One region of the Cronobacter muytjensii ATCC 51329 genome, then DNA from elsewhere that is predicted to be linked to it. Evidence: predicted binding sites of a transcription regulator. Region 1 holds the regulator's gene; each other region holds the start of a gene.

What was found. Region 1 encodes PurR, which represses purine synthesis genes. Its sites were predicted from a motif close to CANGCAAACGTTTGCNTG; they were not measured.
Region 2: the regulator PurR is predicted to act here: its motif matches at 2,047-2,064, upstream of carA (glutamine-hydrolyzing carbamoyl-phosphate synthase small subunit).
Region 3: the regulator PurR is predicted to act here: its motif matches at 2,733-2,750, upstream of pyrD (quinone-dependent dihydroorotate dehydrogenase).
Region 4: the regulator PurR is predicted to act here: its motif matches at 3,922-3,939, upstream of purL (phosphoribosylformylglycinamidine synthase).

Annotation. Positions count from the first base shown of each region.
Region 1 is NZ_CP012268.1:2,058,463-2,064,284, forward strand. It holds gene AFK63_RS09560 (C40 family peptidase) at 278-1,105, shown strand; gene AFK63_RS09565 (MFS transporter) at 1,169-2,335, opposite strand; gene cydH (cytochrome bd-I oxidase subunit CydH) at 2,601-2,690, opposite strand; gene purR (HTH-type transcriptional repressor PurR) at 2,983-4,008, shown strand; gene punR (DNA-binding transcriptional activator PunR) at 4,027-4,941, opposite strand; gene punC (purine nucleoside transporter PunC) at 5,053-5,822, shown strand, end outside.
Region 2 is NZ_CP012268.1:3,307,146-3,312,967, reverse strand. It holds gene AFK63_RS15210 (LysR family transcriptional regulator) at 1-80, opposite strand, end outside; gene AFK63_RS15205 (alanyl-tRNA editing protein) at 175-807, shown strand; gene dapB (4-hydroxy-tetrahydrodipicolinate reductase) at 997-1,818, shown strand; gene carA (glutamine-hydrolyzing carbamoyl-phosphate synthase small subunit) at 2,285-3,433, shown strand; gene carB (carbamoyl-phosphate synthase large subunit) at 3,452-5,822, shown strand, end outside.
Region 3 is NZ_CP012268.1:2,458,032-2,463,853, forward strand. It holds gene AFK63_RS11455 (YcbX family protein) at 1-924, shown strand, start outside; gene zapC (cell division protein ZapC) at 921-1,463, opposite strand; gene pyrD (quinone-dependent dihydroorotate dehydrogenase) at 1,629-2,639, opposite strand; gene ssuE (NADPH-dependent FMN reductase) at 2,888-3,463, shown strand; gene AFK63_RS11475 (sulfonate ABC transporter substrate-binding protein) at 3,456-4,427, shown strand; gene ssuD (FMNH2-dependent alkanesulfonate monooxygenase) at 4,424-5,569, shown strand; gene ssuC (aliphatic sulfonate ABC transporter permease SsuC) at 5,579-5,822, shown strand, end outside.
Region 4 is NZ_CP012268.1:721,542-727,363, reverse strand. It holds gene purL (phosphoribosylformylglycinamidine synthase) at 1-3,835, opposite strand, end outside; gene mltF (membrane-bound lytic murein transglycosylase MltF) at 4,103-5,662, shown strand; partial or broken gene tadA (tRNA adenosine(34) deaminase TadA) at 5,622-5,822, opposite strand, start outside.

The DNA.
Region 1 (5,822 bases):
AATGCATAATCTTGCGCTTAAGCCCGGCGCCGTGCCGTGGTGAAAGAGACGCAAATAATAACACTTTTCTTACCGCTGCCGATATTCTCCTCTGAGGAGGCGCGCTAAAATGCGCGCCGACGCAGCGGCAAGCGGCGAAAATATTGCGCCGGTTAACGAAACTGCATGTCGAAGAGAATTTGCTGCTTAACTTTGGACATTTTTTTAGATTAGAATCAGCAAGCTCTTAAATTTCATCCGTTGGCATGATTGCCGGCTTTATGCAGGGGAATGCTCAGTGGCGCGCAAAACAAAAATTGCTCTCACGCTCTGTGCTTTGTTAATGACTTCATCACTGGCTTTTGCGCCTTTCGCGCAGGCGTCGGAGCAGACGCGCGCCTCGAAGGTGCAAAAAGCGCACGCCAGTACGGTGAAAAAGAAAACCAGCACAAAAACCCGTCAGACCGCCAGTAAAAGCAAAAACGCAACCAAAACCAAAACCGCGAAAACTGCCAGCGAGAAGCGAACCACCTCCGCCAAACGCACCAGCAAGACCTCATCCACTGTCAGTAAAACCGCTTCCCGTCGCGCTTCCGGTAATTCCGTTAAACAGGCCAGCCACCGTCTGACCGCGCAAACCTGTTCAAAAACCCGTAAAAACCGCAAAACCCAATGCGTTAACGGGCCGCTGACTATCGCGGACGCCCATAAAGCGCGCGTGAAAAAAGCCCAGACCACCGCCATGAACAAGCTGATGAACCAGATCGGCAAACCGTATCACTGGGGCGGCACTTCGCCGCGTACCGGTTTCGACTGCAGCGGCCTGGTCTGGTATGCGTATAAGGATTTGGTGAAATTCCGCATTCCGCGCACCGCCAATGAAATGTATCACCTGCGCGATGCCGCACCGGTAAATCGTGGCGAGCTGGAAAGTGGCGATCTGGTTTTCTTCCGCACCCAGGGTCGCGGCACCGCCGATCACGTCGGCGTCTATGTCGGCAACGGCAAGTTTATCCAGTCGCCGCGTAGCGGACAGGAAATTCAGATAACCTCGCTCAGCGAAGATTACTGGCAGCGCCACTATGTCGGCGCGCGCCGGGTCATGACACCGCGCACGATCCGTTAAATCGGCGCTCGCTATCAAAAAAACGGAGAAGGTCGCCCTTCTCCGTTTTTTTCGTTATACGCTTTATTCCGCGCGACAGGCCGTTTGCGTTTCGCGACGTCCTGAGAGCACCACCAGCAGCAGACCGAGGGCGGCAATCAGCGCGCCCATGACCGGCACCACGCTGTAGCCGAAGCCCGCATGGATAACCGCGCCGCCCGCCGCCGCGCCAAGCGCGTTGCCGAGGTTAAACGCGCCGATATTCACCGATGACGACAGGCCAGGCGCTTCGCTGGCGACGCGCATCACGCGCATCTGCAGCGGCGGCACCACTGCGAACGTCGCCGCGCCCCACACCACCATGCTGACCGCCGCGCCGATCTCGGTTTTCGCAAGCCACGGAATAGCCGCCATGATGACGATAAGCAGCAGCAGAAAGCCCTTCAGCGTGGCGCTTACCGAGCGGTCCGCCAGACGGCCGCCGAGATAGTTGCCAATGGAAAAACCAACGCCAATCAGTACCAGCATCGCGGTAACAAACGCCGGAGTGGCGTCAGTAATATGATGCAGCACCGGGGCGATATAGGTATAGAGCGTGAACATCGCGCCCGCGCCGAGCACTGTGGTCAGCAACGCGCTCACCACCTGCGGGCGCATCAGCACCGCCAGTTCGCTTTTCACATCCGGGCGCTCGCCGCTGCCGCCTTTCGGCAGTGAGAACCAGAGGCTCGCCATCGCTATCAGACCCAGCCCTGCCGTGGCGAGGAACGACATGCGCCAGCCGATGGTTTCGCCAAGCCAGGTCGCCGCAGGCACCCCGCCGATATTGGCGATGGTAAGCCCCATAAACATCGTCGCGACGGCGCTCGCCTGCTTATGCTTAGGCACCACGCTTGCGGCCACCACGGAGCCAAGCCCAAAGAACGCGCCGTGGTTGAGGCTGGTGAGAATACGCGAGGCCATCAGCGTCATGTAATCCGGCGCCAGCGCCGACAGCACATTGCCTGCCGTGAAAATCGCCATCAGGAAAATCAGGGCGCTGCGCCGGGCGCGATGCGACAGCAGTAGCGTCATCAGCGGCGCGCCGACCATGACCCCAACCGCGTAGGCGCTAATCAGCATACCGGCTGCGGGGATCGAGACGTTAACGCCGTGGGCGATCACCGGCAGCAGCCCCATCGGGGAAAACTCGGTCGTGCCAATGCCAAAAGCACCAATGGCCAGTGCCAGTAAAGGGAAATTGACTTTCATTAATTGCTCCAGAAATTGTACAACAGCGCCGGGAATTCACGGCGTTACAGCAGGATGCAGGAAGAATGGCATTTTCAGGTCGAAAAGATAAGTAACAAAAACAGCAAAATATTATTGCGAAGGTGTTAATGAACTCGCAAATAGTGTTATCAGCGAATCATAAGGGAATAAGGTGAAAAAGAAAGGCGGTAACGAAAGAAAACGGGTTAAACGCAGGAATTGTAAAAAGAAGACGGGAGAACAGGCGCGCTCCCCCGCGACACCCTTAATGCAGAATGGCGGTAAACGCGCCCGCCACAATTAAACCCAGTACAATAAAAGTGGTGACCAGCGAAAATTTCAGATCGGTACTCATGGTTTTCTCCTTAAAGACCCCATAAAAAACAGGTAGAGCGCATTTTTGCATAAACGCGCCGAAAAATCCTGCGACATTTAACCAGATATGCGTTTTCCCTCTTCCCCTTTCGATAAAGATAAGCCAAAATTCGTCGCTACTTTATTCGGTACCGGCCATCGACCCCTCCTCACGATAAATGTCGCGTTTCCCGGCATGCCGCACGTCCCCTCGTGGCACACAGGGGTGTGTACAGGCAAACGATTAACCCGTGATTTTACAGGGCTCAGCGAGGGGTCTGGAGTGATGATTAATGGCAACAATTAAAGACGTCGCGAAGCGAGCAAACGTTTCTACTACAACAGTCTCACATGTAATTAACAAAACCCGTTTTGTGGCGGAAGAGACGCGCAACGCGGTGTGGGCGGCAATTAAAGAATTACATTATTCGCCGAGCGCCGTGGCGCGCAGCCTGAAGGTGAACCACACCAAATCCATCGGCCTGCTCTCCACCAGCAGCGAAGCGCCCTATTTTGCGGAAATCATCGAAGCCGTTGAGAACAGCTGCTTCGCGAAAGGCTATACGCTGATCCTCGGCAACGCCCATAACAATCTGGAAAAGCAGCGCGCTTATCTGTCAATGATGGCGCAAAAGCGCGTCGATGGCCTGCTGGTGATGTGCTCGGAATACCCCGAGCCGCTGCTCGCCACGCTCGAGGAGTACCGTCATATCCCGATGGTCGTGATGGACTGGGGTGAAGCCAGAGCGGATTTCACCGACTCGGTTATCGATAACGCCTTCCAGGGCGGATACCTCGCGGGGCGCTATCTCATTGAGCGCGGCCATCGCGATATCGGGGTGATTCCCGGCCAGCTTGAGCGTAATACCGGCGTCGGGCGTTTCTCCGGCTTTATGAAGGCGCTGGAAGAAGCGATGATTAAAGTGCCGGAAAACTGGATTGTGCAGGGCGATTTCGAGCCGGAATCGGGCTATCGCGCGATGCAGCAGATCCTCTCCCAGCCGCAGCGTCCTACCGCTGTGTTCTGCGGCGGCGATATCATGGCGATGGGCGCGATTTGCGCCGCCGACGAGATGGGCCTGCGCGTGCCGCAGGATATTTCCATCATCGGCTACGATAACGTGCGCAACGCCCGCTTTTTCAGCCCGGCGCTGACCACCATCCATCAACCGAAGGAAACGCTGGGTCAGACCGCGTTTAATATGCTGCTTGATCGCATCATTAATAAACGCGAAGAGTCCCAGACTATCGAGGTGCACCCGCGCCTTATCGAACGCCGCTCGGTGGCGGACGGTCCGTTCCGCGACTATCGCCGTTAATCCCTGCCGGGAGCCCGCTCAGTCTGGCTCCCGCAGCCACTCCTTGTTCAGCGTTTCACTGTCCCCCAGGTAATCCAGCAGCCAGCGCAGCGCGGGCGAGGCGTCACTTTGCCGCCACGTCAGGCAGCAGGCGGCGTCCGGGAACGGGTTTTCCAGCGTCAACGCCCGCCACTGGCCGCGGTCCAGCCAGGGTTTTGCGAAATGCGTCGGCACCATGCCGATACACAGTCCCTCGCTCAGCGCGTCGGCGGCGCAGTGCCAGTCCGGCACCACCACGCGATGCTGGTTATCAAGCAGCCAGGTGATGCGTTTGGGCAGCGAGCGCGAGGTGTCTTCCAGCACCAGCGACGGGTAATCGCGCAGACTGTCATCGCTGAGCGCGCCCGCGTGCTGCGCCAGCGGATGATGGCTCGCCACCACGCAGCGCCAGCTCAACATGCCCATATCACGAAACGCGAAGCGCCCGCCGCCCACCGGCACCGCCTGGGTGGCGCCGATGGCGACTTCCACGCGTCCGTCCGCCAGCGCGTCCCAGACGCCGTTAAACACCTCCTGCGACACCAGCAATTCGACATCGGAAAAGTGGCGGTAGAAATCAAGCACCAGCCGACGCGTGCGTTCGGGGCGCACGATATTATCGACCGCGATGGAGAGCTGCCCGCGCCAGCCGTTAGCAATCTGCTGGCACTGCTGACGGGTGATCATCATTTTTTTGATAACAGAACGCCCTTCCCGCAGAAACCAGGCGCCAGCGGGCGTCAGCACCACGTCACGATGGCGACGTTCAAACAAAGAGACCGCCAGCCACTCTTCAAGCTGGCGCACGGTATAGCTGACGGCAGAAGGCACGCGATGGAGTTCCGCCGCCGCCGCGCTGAAGCTGCCGTTGCGCGCCACCGCGTCTACCACTTCGAGTGAATACTCAGACCACATTTTCTGCCTGCAAAAATTTTGAATGGAAACGGCAAATATTAACGTTTCACAAGCCGGTTTGCACTCCGTACACTCCGGGCTCTTTCGCGTATTACGAAGTGAGCAAAAATTATGCGACCTACAAAAGGCTTTCTTTGCTGGCTGGCCGGGCTGAGCGTGCTCGGGTTTCTCGCCACCGATATGTATCTGCCGGCGTTCGCGGCAATTGAAGCGGATCTCCATACAGCGCCGTCCGCTATCAGCGCCTCCCTGAGTCTGTTCCTCGCGGGCTTTGCGCTCGCGCAGCTAGCCTGGGGGCCGCTCTCTGACCGTTTCGGCCGTCGCCCGGTCTTGCTGGCGGGGCTCGGGATTTTCGCGACAGGCTGCCTTGGCACCGTCTGGGTAGAGAGCGCAGGCGCGCTGCTGGCGCTGCGCTTTATTCAGGCAGTCGGCGTTTGTGCGGCTGCGGTAAGCTGGCAGGCGTTGGTGACGGACCGCTACCCGGCCCAGCAGGCGCGGCGTATTTTCGCCACCATTATGCCGCTGGTGGGGCTCTCCCCGGCACTGGCGCCGCTGCTTGGCAGCTGGATCCTGAACCATTTCGACTGGCAGGCGATTTTCGTGGTACTGTTCGCCATTACGCTGCTGCTGATGATCCCGGCGCTGCGTCTGCCCGCAGGCGCGCCGCAAGGCAACCACGACGGCGAGCCGCTGAGCTTCGCCATGCTGCTGCGCTCGCCCGCCTATAGCGGCAATGTGCTGATCTACGCCGCCTGCTCCGCCAGCTTTTTCGCCTGGCTGACCGGTTCGCCGTTTATCCTGCACGCGATGGGCTACAGCCCGGCGGTGATAGGCTTAAGCTATGTACCGCAGACTATCGCCTTTCTTATCGGCGGCTACGG
Region 2 (5,822 bases), 1.2 Mb from region 1:
TTTCGCGCGGCGGCGGAGAAGCTGCCGCTCTCCACCACCTGGACGAAAACGGCGATATCGGGCAGTAGAGCTAAATTCATATTTGTGCGCCTGATGCAAAGGTTCGTTGTCGCCGCGCAGGATTATCGCAGCGGCAATAATAAATATACTGTGTGATGAACCGGGAGGACAACGATGACACAACGAGACTACTACCTGAGTGACGCCTTAACGGGCGAGGCGACGGTGCTGCGCTGCGAGCAAAACGCGCAGGGCGACTATGAAGTGGAGCTGGACAGGACGCTGTTTCACCCGCAGGGCGGCGGGCAGCCCGCCGATAGCGGCACGATCAACGGCGCGCCGGTGCTGCGCGTAGAGAGCCGCGGCGACACGGTCATTCATCTGCTGGCGCAGCCGCTGGCAAACGGCCCCGCCACGCTTGTGGTGGACGAACCGCTGCGCACACGCCATACCCGTTGGCACTCCGCCGGGCATCTGATTGGGTACGCGGGCGAGCGGCTTGGCTGGCGTCCGGTCAAGGCGCACCACTGGCCCGGCGAAGGCAAAATCACCTTTGCCCCGGATACGGCCACCGACGCGCCCGGGAGCGCGGCGTTTACGGCGGTTATTACGGAATGGGTTGCGGCCAATCTGCCGCGCAAGGTGGATTTCGTCGACGGGCGGCGTCAGGTGCGTTTCGGCGAGCTGCCGGTCTATGGCTGCGGCGGCACGCATGTCGCCTCGCTGTCGCAGGTGGGCGAGGTCACGCTCACCAGTATTAAAGTGAAAAAGGGGCAACTGCTGGTGGCGTACCAGCTTGCGGATTAACCCTCGCGGCAGGCGCAAACGCCTGCCGTCTCTACTGTATAACCTTAATAACATAATGGTTACTACAGCTTTTACTGATATCCCCGCCGTTTTGTCATAATTTTCTAATTATCCCGGTTTTCCGCTGGCGGCCTGCGGTCAGGCTGGTTAACCTGAGAGCGATTTCTAAGCAATCTGAAGAGTATAAATATGCATGATGCACAGGTCCGCGTCGCGATCGCGGGGGCGGGTGGCCGTATGGGACGGCAATTAATCCAGGCGGCAATTTCAATGGAAGGCGTGGCGCTGGGCGCGGCGCTTGAGCGCGACGGCTCGACGCTGCTGGGCGCGGATGCCGGCGAGCTGGCAGGCGCTGGCGCGACCGGCGTTATTATTCAGAGCCGCCTTGAGGCAGTAAAAGATGACTTCGATGTGTTTATCGATTTCACGCGCCCGGAGGGCACGCTCGCCCATCTGGCGTTCTGCCGCGCGCAGGGTAAAGGCATGGTCATCGGCACCACCGGCTTTGACGACGCCGGTAAAGCCGCGATTCGTGATGCCGCGACGGCTATCCCGGTGGTTTTCGCCGCCAACTTCAGCGTGGGCGTTAATGTCATGCTTAAACTGCTTGAAAAAGCAGCGCAGGTGATGGGCGATTACACCGATATCGAAATTATTGAAGCGCATCACCGTCATAAAGTCGACGCGCCTTCGGGCACGGCGCTGGCAATGGGCGAGGCGATTGCCGGCGCGCTGAATAAAGATCTGAAAAGCTGCGCGGTATACGCTCGCGAAGGCCACACTGGCGAGCGAGAGCCCGGCACCATTGGGTTCGCCACGGTACGCGCGGGCGATATCGTGGGTGAGCACACCGCCATGTTTGCTGATATCGGCGAGCGCATCGAAATTACCCATAAAGCGTCCAGCCGTATGACATTTGCAAACGGCGCGGTGAGATCGGCATTGTGGGTAAAATCCCGTAAAAATGGCTTTTATGATATGCGTGATGTGCTTAATCTTAATGATTTGTAATTATTATTACCCATCGTGATGTGGTTATTACAATCGTAACTTTTTGATTGGAAGGGCAATAAATTATTGCCCTTTTTTATTTTGCTGTTTTTGGCGTTCTTAACGATTTTAAGGTTAAAGTGCTCTTAAAAACTAACTTTATGAGTGTTTTTTCGTTATCAGGTTGTGAATTTTGACCGTTTGGTCCACTTTAAAAGCTGTGTTATGCTTCCGCTTTATTTTTCTTGTCCAGCAACCGTTTTCCGCGCTTCGTTTTCTGTGTTTTTTGCCTCTCATTCTCGCTGTTTTCATTAAAGGCGCCAAAATAACAATAAAAAGTGCGTTTTCAGGTAGACTTCCCCCTGGGTTATCTCTAGAATGCCGCCGTTTGCCAAAAATTCGCTGTTCAGGCGTTTTTGCATTGATTTAGCCACACCGGTTGAATTAATATGCAAATAAATTGACTGTTTATTCCCTGGAGGACGTTTTGATTAAGTCAGCGCTGTTGGTTCTGGAAGACGGAACCCAATTCTACGGTCGGGCCATCGGGGCAACAGGTACGGCAGTAGGGGAAGTCGTTTTCAATACTTCTATGACCGGTTATCAAGAAATCCTCACTGATCCTTCCTACTCCCGCCAGATTGTCACTCTTACTTATCCCCATATTGGTAATGTCGGTACTAACGACGCCGACGCTGAGTCCTCCCAGGTACATGCTCAGGGCCTCGTGATCCGCGATTTGCCGCTGATTGCCAGCAACTACCGCAACACCGAGGATCTCTCTTCTTACCTGAAGCGCCATAACATCGTGGCGATTGCCGATATCGATACTCGTAAGCTGACGCGTCTGCTGCGTGAGAAAGGCGCCCAGAACGGCTGCATCATCGCAGGGGATAATGTCGATGCCGCGCTGGCGCTTGAAAAAGCGAAAGCCTTCCCGGGCCTCAACGGCATGGATCTGGCGAAAGAAGTGACCACTAAAGAAGCCTGGAGCTGGACCCAGGGCAGCTGGACGCTTAAAGGCGAGCTGCCGGAAGCGAAGAAAGAAGAAGAACTGCCTTACCATGTGGTGGCTTACGACTACGGCGTGAAGCGCAACATTCTGCGTATGCTGGTGGACCGCGGCTGCCGCCTGACGGTCGTCCCGGCGCAGACACCGGCGGAAGACGTGCTGAAAATGAACCCGGACGGCATCTTCCTCTCAAATGGTCCCGGCGACCCGGCGCCATGCGATTACGCCATCGACGCCATTAAAAAATTCCTCGACACCGACGTGCCGGTCTTCGGCATCTGCCTTGGCCATCAGTTGCTGGCGCTGGCGAGCGGCGCGAAAACCGTGAAGATGAAGTTCGGCCACCACGGCGGCAACCACCCGGTTAAAGATCTCGACAACAACTGCGTGATGATCACCGCCCAGAACCACGGCTTTGCGGTTGACGAAGCCTCAATGCCCGCCACGCTGCGCGTGACTCACAAATCCCTGTTCGATAATACGTTGCAGGGCATTCACCGCACCGATAAACCGGCGTTCAGCTTCCAGGGGCACCCGGAGGCGAGCCCGGGGCCGCATGATGCCGCGCCGCTGTTTGACCATTTCATTGATTTAATTAAGCAGTATCGTCAAGACGCTAAGTAATCAGGAGACAGAGAGAAAATGCCAAAACGTACAGACATTAAAAGCATCCTGATTCTTGGCGCCGGTCCGATTGTTATCGGCCAGGCGTGCGAATTCGACTACTCCGGCGCCCAGGCGTGTAAAGCGCTGCGTGAAGAGGGCTACCGCGTCATTCTGGTGAACTCCAACCCCGCGACCATCATGACCGACCCGGAGATGGCGGATGCGACTTATATTGAGCCGATCCACTGGGAAGTGGTGCGTAAAATCATCGAAAAAGAGCGTCCGGATGCGGTGCTGCCGACCATGGGCGGCCAGACGGCGCTGAACTGCGCGCTGGAACTGGAGCGTCAGGGCGTACTGGAAGAGTTTGGCGTCACCATGATTGGCGCCACTGCCGACGCGATTGATAAAGCCGAAGACCGCCGCCGCTTCGACGTGGCGATGAAGAAAATCGGCCTTGAAACCGCGCGCTCCGGCATTGCCCATAATATGGACGAAGCGCTGGCTGTCGCGGCGGATGTCGGTTATCCGTGCATCATTCGCCCGTCCTTTACGATGGGCGGCACCGGCGGCGGCATCGCGTATAACCGCGAGGAATTCGAAGAAATTTGCGCCCGCGGCCTCGACCTTTCCCCGACCAAAGAGCTGCTGATTGACGAATCGCTGATCGGCTGGAAAGAGTACGAGATGGAAGTGGTGCGTGATAAAAATGACAACTGCATCATCGTCTGCTCTATCGAAAACTTCGACGCCATGGGCATCCATACCGGCGACTCCATCACCGTGGCCCCGGCCCAGACGCTGACCGACAAGGAATATCAGATCATGCGTAACGCCTCGATGGCGGTACTGCGTGAAATCGGCGTCGAAACCGGCGGCTCTAACGTGCAGTTTGCGGTGAACCCGAAAAATGGTCGTCTGATTGTTATTGAAATGAACCCCCGCGTGTCGCGCTCCTCAGCACTGGCCTCAAAAGCGACCGGTTTCCCGATTGCCAAAGTGGCGGCGAAACTGGCGGTGGGCTATACCCTCGACGAGCTGATGAACGACATCACCGGTGGCCGTACCCCGGCCTCCTTCGAGCCGTCTATCGACTACGTTGTCACCAAAATTCCGCGCTTTAACTTTGAGAAATTTGCGGGCGCTAACGACCGTCTGACCACCCAGATGAAGTCGGTCGGTGAGGTCATGGCGATTGGCCGCACTCAGCAGGAGTCGATGCAGAAAGCGCTGCGCGGTCTGGAAGTAGGCGCGACCGGTTTTGACCCGAAAGTGAGCCTGGATGACCCGGAAGCGCTGACCAAAATCCGTCGTGAGCTGAAAGACGCGGGCGCCGAGCGTATCTGGTACATCGCTGACGCTTTCCGCGCGGGCCTGTCCGTTGACGGCGTTTTCAACCTGACCAACATCGACCGCTGGTTCCTGGTGCAGATTGAAGAGCTGGTGCGCCTTGAAGAACAGGTCGCCGAGCAGGGCATTAACGGCCTGAACGCCGATTTCCTGCGGATGCTCAAACGTAAAGGCTTCGCCGATGCGCGTCTTGCGAAACTCGCGGGCGTCAGTGAATCGGAAATCCGCAAGCTGCGCGAGCAGTACAACCTGCATCCGGTCTATAAGCGTGTGGATACCTGCGCGGCGGAATTCGCCACCGATACCGCCTACATGTACTCCACTTATGAAGAAGAGTGCGAGGCGAACCCGAACCTGGATCGTGAAAAAATCATGGTGCTGGGCGGCGGGCCGAACCGTATCGGCCAGGGCATTGAGTTCGACTACTGCTGCGTACACGCCGCGCTGGCGCTGCGTGAAGACGGTTACGAGACCATCATGGTCAACTGCAACCCGGAAACCGTCTCCACCGACTACGATACTTCCGACCGCCTTTACTTTGAGCCGGTTACGCTGGAAGACGTGCTGGAAATCGTACGCATCGAGAAGCCGAAAGGCGTTATTGTGCAGTACGGCGGCCAGACGCCGCTGAAGCTGGCGCGCGCGCTGGAAGCAGCAGGCGTACCGGTTATCGGCACCAGCCCGGACGCTATCGACCGCGCCGAAGACCGCGAGCGCTTTCAGCAGGCGGTGGATCGCCTGAAGCTGAAACAGCCGGCGAACGCCACCGTGACGGCCATCGAACAGGCGGTCGAGAAAGCGAAAGAAATCGGCTACCCGCTGGTGGTGCGCCCGTCTTACGTGCTGGGCGGCCGCGCGATGGAAATCGTCTACGACGAAGCCGACCTGCGTCGCTACTTCCAGACGGCGGTGAGCGTTTCCAACGACGCGCCAGTGCTGCTGGACCGCTTCCTGGACGACGCCGTTGAAGTGGACGTGGACGCCATCTGCGACGGCGAAATGGTGCTGATTGGCGGCATCATGGAGCATATCGAACAGGCGGGCGTGCACTCTGGCG
Region 3 (5,822 bases), 400 kb from region 1:
CCGGATGGCCTGCATCTTACCGCGCCGGATGGCAGCAGCAGCGCCATTCGCTTCGCCGATTTCCTGCCCGTGGCCGCGCCCACCGAAGTCTGGGGCAACCATTTCACCGCGCTTATCGCGCCGGATGCTATAAACCAGTGGCTGAGCGGCTTTTTTGGCCGTGACGTCCAGCTGCGCTGGGTCGGCCCGTCGCTCACACGCCGCGTAAAGCGTCATCCGGAAGTACCGCTCGGTTTCGCCGACGGCTACCCGTACCTGCTCGCCAATGAAGCCTCTTTGCGCGATTTGCAAAAGCGCTGTCCGGCAGGCGTCGCCATGAATCAGTTTCGCCCCAATCTGGTGGTGACCGGTGTTGAGGCCTGGGCGGAAGATACCTGGAAAGTCATTCGCATCGGCGAGGTCGTTTTTGACGTCGCCAAACCGTGCAGCCGCTGTATTTTTACGACCATCAGCCCCGAGCGGGGACGCAAGCATCCGAGCGGCGAGCCGCTGGCGACGCTGCAAAAATTCCGCACGGCGCTTGATAACGGGGATGTCGATTTCGGTCAGAATCTGATTGCCCGCAACCGCGGCGTCATTCGCGCAGGCGATTGCGTGGAAGTGCTGGCGACCGGCCCGGCACGCCCGTATGGTGCAGGCGATGTGGAAGAGCGCGTGGCACCGGCCACTGCCGCGGCGGCACAGGTGTCGATAGAATGGGAAGGCAAGCGCTTTGATGGCAATAACCAGCAGGTCGTGCTGGAACAACTGGAGCAGCAAGGGATCCGGGTGCCGTACTCCTGCCGCGCCGGGATCTGCGGCAGCTGTCGCGTAACGCTGCTGGAAGGTCAGGTGACGCCGCTTAAGCAGAGCGCGCTGGGCGATGACGGCACCTTCTTAAGCTGTAGTTGCGTGCCGGCGGGCGCGGTGCGGCTCGCTCGTTAAACAGCCTGATCAAGGCTCAACTGCGGCGCACACGCCAGCGGTTTGAGCCTGTCGTTCATGATTTTAATCGCATCCCCTAACTGCATTGCGCGGCCTGCGATCGTCAACACTGGCTGCGCCAGCAGGCAGAGCGTGGCGTTATCGCCCGGCTCCACCACCAGCAGGCTCACCGCCTCACCGCTGTCGCTCAGCCATACGCAGGCCGCATCGCCACAGCCAGGCAGCCACTCTTCGTCATGCGCTAAAAAGTGCCAGCTTTTCGGCATCTGGGGTTTGAGGAAACGGATGGCGACCAGCGCGTTCAGCACCAGTTCGGCGCGCTGCTCAGCGGCGAGAGGCAATTCACGGCATTTTTCATCGAAGGAAAACCAGAGCGCGGCGTCATCGACGCAGAATCCGGAAGGATCGAACGCGTCGGGTGTGAGCATTTTGCGGGCGAAACGCGAGCGAAACAGCATGCCGTTGGCCAGATCGAGCATCATCCGGTCGTGCTCATTATCATAATACCAGCGCCAGTTGTCGTCCGGCTTTATACGCATTGTCATCCCCCTACCGCTCTGAAACTAAAAATATTTCCTTTATTTTGCCGCTTCGTTTATTCCCTCATTAATCTAAGACTATGACGTTTAAATTAGCAACAACCGCGGAATATAAAACAACCAGGGCTGAAAATAAAGCCCTGGTCGTCCTGGATAAGGAAATGCTTAAAGGTGGGTCACAATTTCTTTGACGAGCGGCGGGCCTTTAAAAATAAAACCGGAATAGATCTGAATAAGCGAAGCGCCAGCCGCCATTTTTTCACGCGCGGCGATAACAGAATCAATCCCGCCGACGCCGATAATGGGCAGGCGTCCTTGCAGCTCCTGATTTAACAGGCGGATGATTTCTGTGCTTTTTAATTGCAGAGGACGCCCGCTTAATCCGCCGGTTTCATCGCAATGTTTCATGCCCTGCACGAGAGTACGATCGAGCGTGGTATTGGTGGCTATTACCCCGTCAATATTATGACGTACCAGGCTGCCGGCGACCTGGATCAATTCTTCAATGGAAAGATCCGGCGCGATCTTTACTGCAACCGGCACATATTTATGATGCTTTTGCGAAAGCTGCTGCTGCTGCGCTTTAATCGCGCCGAGCAGATCGTCCAGCGCATCGCCATATTGCAGCGAACGCAGACCGGGGGTATTCGGTGAAGAGATATTAATGGCGATGTAACCCGCATAAGGAAACACCTTTTCCATGCAGATCAGATAGTCATCTTTCCCCTGCTCCACCGGCGTGTCTTTATTTTTGCCGATATTAATGCCGAGCACGCCGTCAAAGTGCGCTCTTTTAACATTCTCCACCAGGTTATCCACGCCGAGATTATTAAAGCCCATGCGGTTAATCAGCCCCTCCGCCTCCACCAGACGGAAGATACGCGGCTTGTCGTTGCCCGGCTGCGGACGCGGCGTTACGGTGCCGATTTCGACCGAGCCGAAACCCAGCGCGCCGAGCACATCGATGCACTCGCCGTTTTTATCAAGGCCTGCGGCAAGCCCCAGCGGGTTTTTAAACGTCAGCCCCATACAGGTGACCGGTTTCGCCGGCACGTTCTGGCGCATCAGCGCCTCAAGAGGCGTGCCCGTAATACGGCGCATTTGCTGGAAGGTAAATTCGTGAGCGCGCTCGGGGTCGAGCTGAAACAGGGCTTTTCGAACGAAGGGGTAGTACATGAACTCTCCTGGATTCCCGGTATGCAAACCGGGGCGCTATTATCTGCGATCCGCTTCACAAAGGGAATTGACCTGCGGCAAAAAAGACCGGCACAGGCAAACGTTTTCTTCCCGCCGCGCTGATTATGCGTTTTTCGGCAAAGTATCGCCGAAATTTTTAGTTTCTCGCCGCGCGCCCCTCTGCCACTATCCTCTCATATTGTTATTAATGTTAACTGAAAACTTACTTTTTGTTATAAGGAGGTGGTATGCGGGTTATTACTCTGGCGGGAAGTCCACGTTTTCCGTCACGCTCCAGCGCCCTGCTCTCTTATCTCGCAGGCGAACTGACCCGGCTTGATGTTGAGGTCTGCCACTGGCATATCCAGAATTTCGCCGCCGACGATCTCCTTTACGCCCGTTTCGACAGCCCCGCGCTGCTCACGCTTATTGAACAGCTACAGCAGGCGGACGGCGTGATTATCGCTACCCCCATTTATAAAGCGTCCTTTTCCGGCGCGCTGAAAACGCTGCTCGATCTCCTGCCCGAACGGGCGCTTGAGAAAAAAGTGGTGCTGCCCGTCGCGACAGGCGGTTCGGTCGGCCATCTGCTGGCGCTCGACTACGCCCTTAAGCCGGTGCTGAACGCCCTCAAAGCGCAGGAGATCCTGCACGGCGTCTTCGCCGACGACAGCCAGGTGCTCGATTACCATCACCAGCCGCGCTTTTCGCCGCTGCTGCAAACGCGTCTTGACGAGGCGCTGGACACTTTCTGGCAGGCGCTGACGCGCCGTCATCAGGCGCCCTCTGCGCCGCACTTCACAAGGAGAACGTTACATGCTTAATCTTTTGCGCCGTCACGCCGCGCCGCTGCTGGTAGTAAGCTTCACGCTCTTCGCCGCAGGCGCCAGCGCCGCCGCGCCGCAGCCCGAGGCGCTACGCATCGGGTATCAGAAAGGCTCCGTGAGCATGGTGCTGGCGAAAAGCCATCAGCTGCTGGAAAAACGTTATCCGCATACCAAAATCAACTGGGTTGAATTCCCGGCGGGCCCGCAACTGCTGGAGGCGTTGAATGTGGGCAGTATCGATCTCGGCAGTACTGGCGATATTCCGCCGATATTCGCGCAGGCAGCCGGCGCGGATCTGGTGTATATCGGCAGCGAGCCGCCAAAACCGAAAGCCGAAGTACTGCTGGTGGCTGAAAACAGTACGATTAAAAGTGTCGCCGACTTAAAAGGCCATAAGGTCGCCTTCCAGAAAGGCTCCAGCTCCCACAACCTGCTGCTGCGCGCGCTGCAAAAAGCCGGACTGAGCTTTCAGGATATCCAGCCGGTCTATCTGACGCCCGCGGATGCGCGCGCCGCCTTCACGCAGGGCAACGTCGACGCCTGGGCCATCTGGGACCCGTACTACTCCGCGGCGCTGATTCAGGGCGGCGTGCGGGTGCTGACCAACGGCACCGATCTTGACCTCACCGGCTCGTTCTATCTCGCCTCCCGCCCGTACGCGCAGAAATATGGCGCGTTCCTGTCCGGCGTGCTGGACAGCTTCAGCGAGGCGGACGCACTCACCCGCAGCCAGCGCGCAGAGAGCGTGAAGCTGTTTGCGCAGAGCATCGGCCTGCCCGTGCCGGTGATTGAGCGCTATTTCGATCACCGCCCGCCGACCCGCATCACGCCCGTCAACGAAGAGACCGCCGCGCGCCAGCAACACACTGCGGATCTGTTTTATGACAATCATCTGGTACCGAAAAAAGTCGATATCCGCAGCCGCATCTGGACCGGCGCAACCGAAGGAGAGAAATCATGAGTCTGAATCTGTTCTGGTTTTTACCGACCCACGGCGACGGCCACTATCTCGGCAGCGACGCAGGCGCCCGCCCGGTCGATCACGGTTATCTGCAACAAATCGCGCAGGCCGCCGACCGCCTCGGATTTACCGGCGTGCTGATCCCGACCGGGCGCTCGTGCGAGGACGCCTGGCTGGTCGCCGCGTCCATGATCCCGGTAACCCAGCGGCTCAAATTTCTGGTGGCGTTGCGCCCGTCAGTGGTGTCGCCGACCGTAGCAGCGCGCCAGGCGGCAACGCTCGACCGGCTTTCGAACGGCCGCGCGCTGTTTAACCTGGTGACCGGTAGCGACCCACAGGAGCTGGCGGGCGATGGCGTTTTCCTCGATCACACCGCCCGTTACGAGGCATCAGCGGAATTTACCCGCGTCTGGCGCCGTCTGCTGGAAGGCGAAAAAGTCGATTTTGACGGCAAGCATATCAAGGTGCGCGGCGCGCAACTGCTGTTCCCGCCGGTGCAACAACCGCGCCCGCCGCTCTATTTTGGCGGATCGTCGGACGTAGCGCAGGATCTGGCCGCCGAACAGGTCGATCTCTACCTGACCTGGGGCGAGCCGCCGGAACAGGTAAAAGAGAAAATCGCCCAGGTACGCGCCAAAGCCGCGGCCCACGGGCGCACGGTGCGCTTTGGCATTCGCCTGCATGTTATTGTCCGCGAAACTACGGAAGAAGCCTGGCAGGCCGCCGACCGGTTGATCGCCCATCTCGACGACGAGACGATCGCCAAAGCGCAGGCGGCGTTCGCGCGTCAGGATTCCGTCGGCCAGCAGCGGATGGCCGCGCTGCACGGCGGGCGTCGCGACCGGCTGGAAATCAGCCCCAATCTGTGGGCAGGCGTAGGTCTGGTCCGCGGCGGCGCGGGCACAGCGCTGGTGGGCGACGGCCCGACGGTCGCGGCGCGGATTAATGAATATGCGGCGCTCGGTATCGACAGCTTTATTCTTTCCGGTTACCCGCATCTGGAAGAGGCGTATCGGGTGGGCGAGCTGCTGTTCCCGCACCTGGATGTCGCTATTCCTGACGTGCCGCAACCGCGCGCGCTGACCGCGCAGGGCGAGGCGGTGGCGAATGAGTTTATTCCGCGCCGGGTGGCGCAGAGTTAAGGAGGCCGCATGGCAAGCGCTTCGCAAAAATGGCTCCAGCGCGCCGCGCCGTGGGCGCTGCCCGTGGGGGTGCTCGTCGTCTGGCAGTTCGCCTCTCAGGCAGGCTGGCTCTCCACGCGCATTCTGCCGTCACCGGAAAACGTGGCAGAGACCTTCTGGCGGCTGACCGCCAGCGGCGAGCTCTGGCAGCATCTGGCGATCAGCAGCTGGCGCGCGCTGGTGGGATTTTCCATCGGCGGGCTGATTGGCCTGA
Region 4 (5,822 bases), 1.3 Mb from region 1:
CCCAGTTCGCCGGGTGCCAGGAGTTCGCCACGGTGCGGAATACGCGTTCCGGGTGCGGCATCATGATAGTGACGCGCCCGCTTTCGGTCGTAACGGCAGTAATACCATTCGGCGAGCCGTTCGGGTTGGCCGGGTAGGTTTCCGTCACCGCGCCGAAATTGTCAATGTAGCGCAGCGCCACCAGACCTTTGCTCTCCAGCGCCGCCAGATGCGCGGCGTCGCGTACTTCCACGCGGCCTTCGCCGTGAGAAACCGCAATCGGCATATGGGAGCCGGTCATGCCGTCCAGCAGCAGCGACGGACTGGCGGTCACTTCCACCAGGCTAAAGCGCGCCTCAAAGCGGTCAGACTGGTTACGCACGAAGCGCGGCCACAGCTCGCTGCCGGGAATAAGCTCACGCAGGTTAGACATCATCTGGCAACCGTTACAGACGCCGAGCGCCAGCGTCTGCGGACGGTGGAAGAACTCGGTGAACTCGTCGCGCACGCGGTCGTTAAAGAGAATGGATTTCGCCCAGCCCTCGCCCGCGCCCAGCACGTCGCCGTAAGAGAAGCCGCCGCACGCCACCAGCGTATGGAAATCGCCGAGGCCGCGACGACCGGCGAGCAGATCGCTCATATGCACGTCGATGGCTTCGAAGCCCGCACGGTGAAATGCCGCCGCCATCTCCACGTGGGAGTTCACGCCCTGCTCGCGCAGCACCGCCACTTTCGGGCGCGCGCCGGTCGCGATAAACGGCGCCGCGATATCTTCTTTAATGTCGAAAGTCAGTTTGACGTTCAGGCCCGGATCGCTGTCATTGGCTTTCGCCTGATGCTCCTGATCGGCGCACTCCGGGTTATCGCGCAGGCGCTGCATCTGCCAGGTGGTTTCCGCCCACCACATGCGAAGCTGGGTGCGGCTTTCGCTGTACACCAGGTTATCACCCGCAGTCAGGGTGAAACGATCCCCCGCCACCGCCTTGCCGAGGTAGTGCGTACACTCGCCCAGACCGTGATCTTTCAGCACGCGCTCTACCTGCTCGCGCTCGGCGGCGGCAATCTGGATAACCGCGCCGAGCTCTTCGTTAAAGAGGGCTGCCAGCGCGTCGTCGCCCAGCGCCGCGATATCCGCTTCAATGCCGCAGTGGCCCGCGAACGCCATCTCAGCGAGCGTCACCAGCAGGCCGCCGTCGGAGCGGTCGTGGTAGGCCAGCAGTTTACGCTGCGCCACCAGCGCCTGAATGGCGTCATAGAAGCATTTCAGCTGACCGGCGTCGCGCACGTCGGCTGGCGTATCGCCAAGCTGACGATAAACCTGCGCGAGCGCCGTCGCGCCCAGCGCGTGGTGGCCGTTGCCAAGATCGATAAACAGCAGCGCGTTATCTTCGGTGGTCAGTTCCGGCGTCACGGTGCGGCGCACGTCTTCCACGCGGGCGAACGCCGAGATGACCAGCGACAGCGGCGAGGTCATCTCGCGCTGCTCGCCATTCTGCTGCCAGCGGGTTTTCATCGACATCGAATCTTTGCCGACCGGAATGGTCAGGCCCAGCTGCGGACAAAGCTCTTCGCCGACCGCTTTCACCGCCTCGTAGAGACCGGCGTCTTCGCCCGGGTGCCCTGCCGCCGCCATCCAGTTAGCGGAAAGTTTCAGGCGTTTGATATCACCGATCTGCGTCGCCGCGATGTTAGTGAGCGCTTCACCCACCGCCAGGCGAGCGGAGGCGGCGAAGTCCAGCAGCGCCACCGGCGCACGTTCGCCCATTGCCATCGCTTCACCGTAGTAGCTGTCGAGGCTTGCGGTGGTCACCGCGCAGTTGGCCACCGGCACCTGCCACGGGCCGACCATCTGATCGCGCGCCACCATGCCGGTCACGGTGCGATCGCCAATCGTCACAAGGAAGGTTTTTTCGGCAACGGTCGGCAGGTGCAATACACGTTTAACCGCGTCGGCAAGCGTAATGCCGGTGCGGTCAAACGGCTGACCCGCCGCCTGCAGGCGGGTGACATCGCGCGTCATTTTCGGCGTTTTGCCGAGCAGTACGTCGAGCGGCATATCCACCGGCTGGTTGTCGAAGTGGCTGTCGTTGAGCGTCAGATGCAGCTCTTCGGTCGCCTCGCCAATGACGGCGTAAGGCGCGCGCTCGCGGCGGCAAAGTTCGTCGAACAGCGCCAGTTGCTCCGGAGCCACAGCCAGGACGTAACGCTCCTGGGACTCGTTACACCAGACTTCCAGCGGGCTCATGCCCGGCTCGTCGCTTAAAATATCGCGCAGTTCAAAGCGCCCGCCGCGGCCGCCGTCACTCACCAGCTCCGGCATGGCGTTAGAAAGACCGCCCGCGCCGACGTCATGAATAAAGAGGATCGGGTTGGCCTCGCCCAGCTGCCAGCAGCGGTCGATGACCTCCTGACAGCGGCGCTCCATTTCCGGGTTATCGCGCTGTACCGAGGCGAAATCGAGATCGGCGTCGGACTGGCCGGACGCCATAGAGGACGCCGCGCCGCCGCCGAGGCCGATATTCATTGCCGGGCCGCCAAGCACAATCAGCTTAGCCCCTGGCGGAATGTCACCTTTCTGCACGTGGTCGGCGCGGATGTTGCCGATGCCGCCCGCGAGCATAATCGGCTTGTGATAGCCGCGCAGCTCTTCGCCGTTGTGGCTCGCCACTTTCTCTTCATAAGTACGGAAATAGCCGTTCAGCGCCGGGCGGCCAAATTCGTTGTTGAACGCCGCGCCGCCAAGCGGGCCGTCGGTCATAATGTCGAGCGCGGTGACGATGCGATCCGGCTTGCCGAAATCCTCTTCCCACGGCTGTTCAAAGCCCGGGATACGCAGGTTCGAGACGGAAAAACCCACCAGGCCCGCTTTCGGCTTCGCGCCGCGCCCCGTCGCGCCTTCGTCGCGGATTTCGCCGCCGGAGCCCGTCGCGGCGCCCGGCCACGGCGAAATGGCGGTGGGGTGGTTATGCGTTTCCACTTTCATCAGGATGTGCGCCGGCTCCTGATGGAAGGCGTAGCGGCCCGCCTCATGGTCGGCGTAGAAACGCCCCACCGAGGAGCCTTCCATGACCGCCGCATTGTCTTTATAGGCGGAGAGCACGAAGTTCGGCGTCTTCTCGAACGTGTTTTTGATCATCTTAAACAGCGATTTCGGCTGTTTTTCGCCGTCGATAACCCAGTCGGCGTTGAAAATTTTGTGGCGGCAGTGTTCGGAGTTGGCCTGCGCGAACATATAGAGCTCGATGTCATTCGGGTTGCGCCCCAGGCGGGTGAACGCGTCGTGCAGGTAGTCGATTTCATCTTCCGCCAGCGCCAGCCCCAGACGTACGTTGGCGTCGGCCAGCGCATGACGGCCCTGTCCCAGCAGATCCACGCTCTGCACCGGCGCGGGCTCATGATGCGAAAACAGTTGCGCCGCCTCTTCCAGCGCGCCGAAGACGCTCTCCATCATGCGGTCGTGCAGCACCGCCGCTATCTGCTGCCAGGCGTCATCGCCCGCCGTCGCGTCGGCGTCAATGTAGTACGCCACGCCGCGCTCCAGGCGTTTAATCTGACTGAGCCCGCAGTTGTGGGCGATATCTGTCGCTTTAGAGGACCAGGGAGAGATGGTGCCGGGACGCGGCGTGACCAGCAGCAGGCGTCCGGACGGAGCATGGCCCGCAAGGCTCGGCCCATATTTCAGCAGGCGCTCAAGGCGCGCGTGCTCTTCGGCATTCAGCGGTGCGGCGAGGTCAGCAAAATGAACATACTCGGCATAAATGGTTTTCACCGGGAGGTGAGCGTCTTTGAAACGAGCCAGCAGTTTGTTAATACGAAATGCCGACAGAGCGGGCGAACCACGCAGAATTTCCATCATCAAGTCTCTCGTCTTCGAAGCGCCGGAGGGCACCTCAGTGGGCGCAAGGGGGAAAACGGGCGTCATTATAGAGAATCCGGCGCGCTGACGAAACCGTTTGCGTAGAAATAAAATCCCACCGTCGCGTTAACGTTTGGTGTGACCAATTCCTCTAATTAGTTGCCAAGTGTCGCTTTGTTGCGCAAAATGCCGCTCCATGCCATTCAAACGAAACGGTTTATTAACGATTGTTCGCTGAGCCTCACGGCAACGCAGAGAATTAACTAATTGAAAAAATTAAAGCTTAATTATCTGCTCATCGGCGTCGTTACCCTGCTGCTGGCAGTGGCCTTATGGCCGGCCATTCCCTGGTCCGGCAAAGCCGATAACCGTATCGCCGCTATTCAGGCGCGGGGGGTTTTGCGCGTCAGCACTATCGCCACGCCGCTGACCATGTATCGCGTCAATGAGACGATCTCCGGGCTCGATTATGAGCTCAGCCAGGCGTTTGCCGACTATCTGGGCGTCAAGCTCGAAGTCACCGTGCGCCAGAATATCAACCAGCTGTTTGATGACCTCGACAATAACACGGCCGATCTGCTCGCCGCAGGCCTGGTCTATAACGAAGAGCGCAGCCAGCACTATCAGGCTGGCCCCATTTATTACTCGGTGTCGCAGCAGATGGTTTACCGCGTCGGCAGCCTGCGCCCGCGCAGCCTCGCCAGTATCAAAGACGATCAGCTAACCATCGCGCCCGGTCATGTCGCGCTAAGCGAGCTGCAACACCTGAAGGAGACTCGCTACCCGGATTTAAGCTGGCGGGTCGATCCTAAGCTCAGCAGTAACGAGCTGATGTTGCAGGTGGCGCAGGGGCAACTGGATTACACCATTGCCGACTCGGTGGCTATCGGCCTGTTTCAGCGCGTCCACCCGCAACTGGCGGTGGCGCTGGATCTGAGCGACGAACAGCCGGTGACCTGGTTTAGCCGCCGCAGCGGCGATAACTCGCTTTCCGCCGCCCTGCTCGACTTTTTTAACCAGATTAACGAAGACGGTACGCTGGCGCGCCTTGAAGAAAAATACCTCGGCCACGGCAATGATTTCGATTATGTCGATACCCGCAGCTTCCTGCGCGCCGTCGATAATGTGCTGCCGGAGCTCCAGCCGCTGTTTGAAAAATACGCCACTGACATCGACTGGCGCTTGCTGGCGGCGATTTCGTATCAGGAATCCCACTGGGACAGCCAGGCCACCTCGCCGACCGGCGTGCGCGGGCTGATGATGCTGACCCGCAATACGGCGCAAAGCCTGGGCCTGACCGACAGGCTCGACGCCGAACAGAGCATCAGCGGCGGCGCGCGTTATCTGAAAGATATGATGAGCAAAGTACCGGAAAGCGTGCCGGAAGAGGAGCGGATCTGGTTTGCGCTGGCGGCGTACAATATGGGCTACGCGCATATGCTGGACGCCCGCGTGTTAACGGCGAAGCAGAAAGGCAACCCGGACAGCTGGGCGGATGTGAAGCAGCGGCTGCCGCTCCTGAGCCAGCGGCCTTATTACAGCAAACTGACCTATGGCTACGCGCGCGGCCATGAAGCTTACGCGTATGTGGAAAATATCCGGAAATACCAGATAAGCCTGGTGGGGTATTTGCTGGAGAAAGAAAAACAGGCGGTGGCCTCGGCTCAGCCTAAGCTTGTGCAGCGCTACCCGACGGGCATCACGCCGCAGGGTCTGTTCCCGTCGCCCTTTTCGTCGCTTCCTTTAGGGCCTTTTTCTCAAGCCGGCGCTGTCGGAAAAACGCACTCAGCATCGCCGAACACTCTGGCGCCATTATCCCCTCGATAACCTGCACCTGATGGTTCATGCCGGGGTGGCCTGTGATATCCATCAGCGAGCCGACCGCGCCGGTTTTGGCGTCGCGCGCGCCGAACACCAGCGTGCCGATGCGCCCGTGCACCATCGCGCCTGCGCACATCACGCAGGGTTCAAGCGTGACATAGAGCGT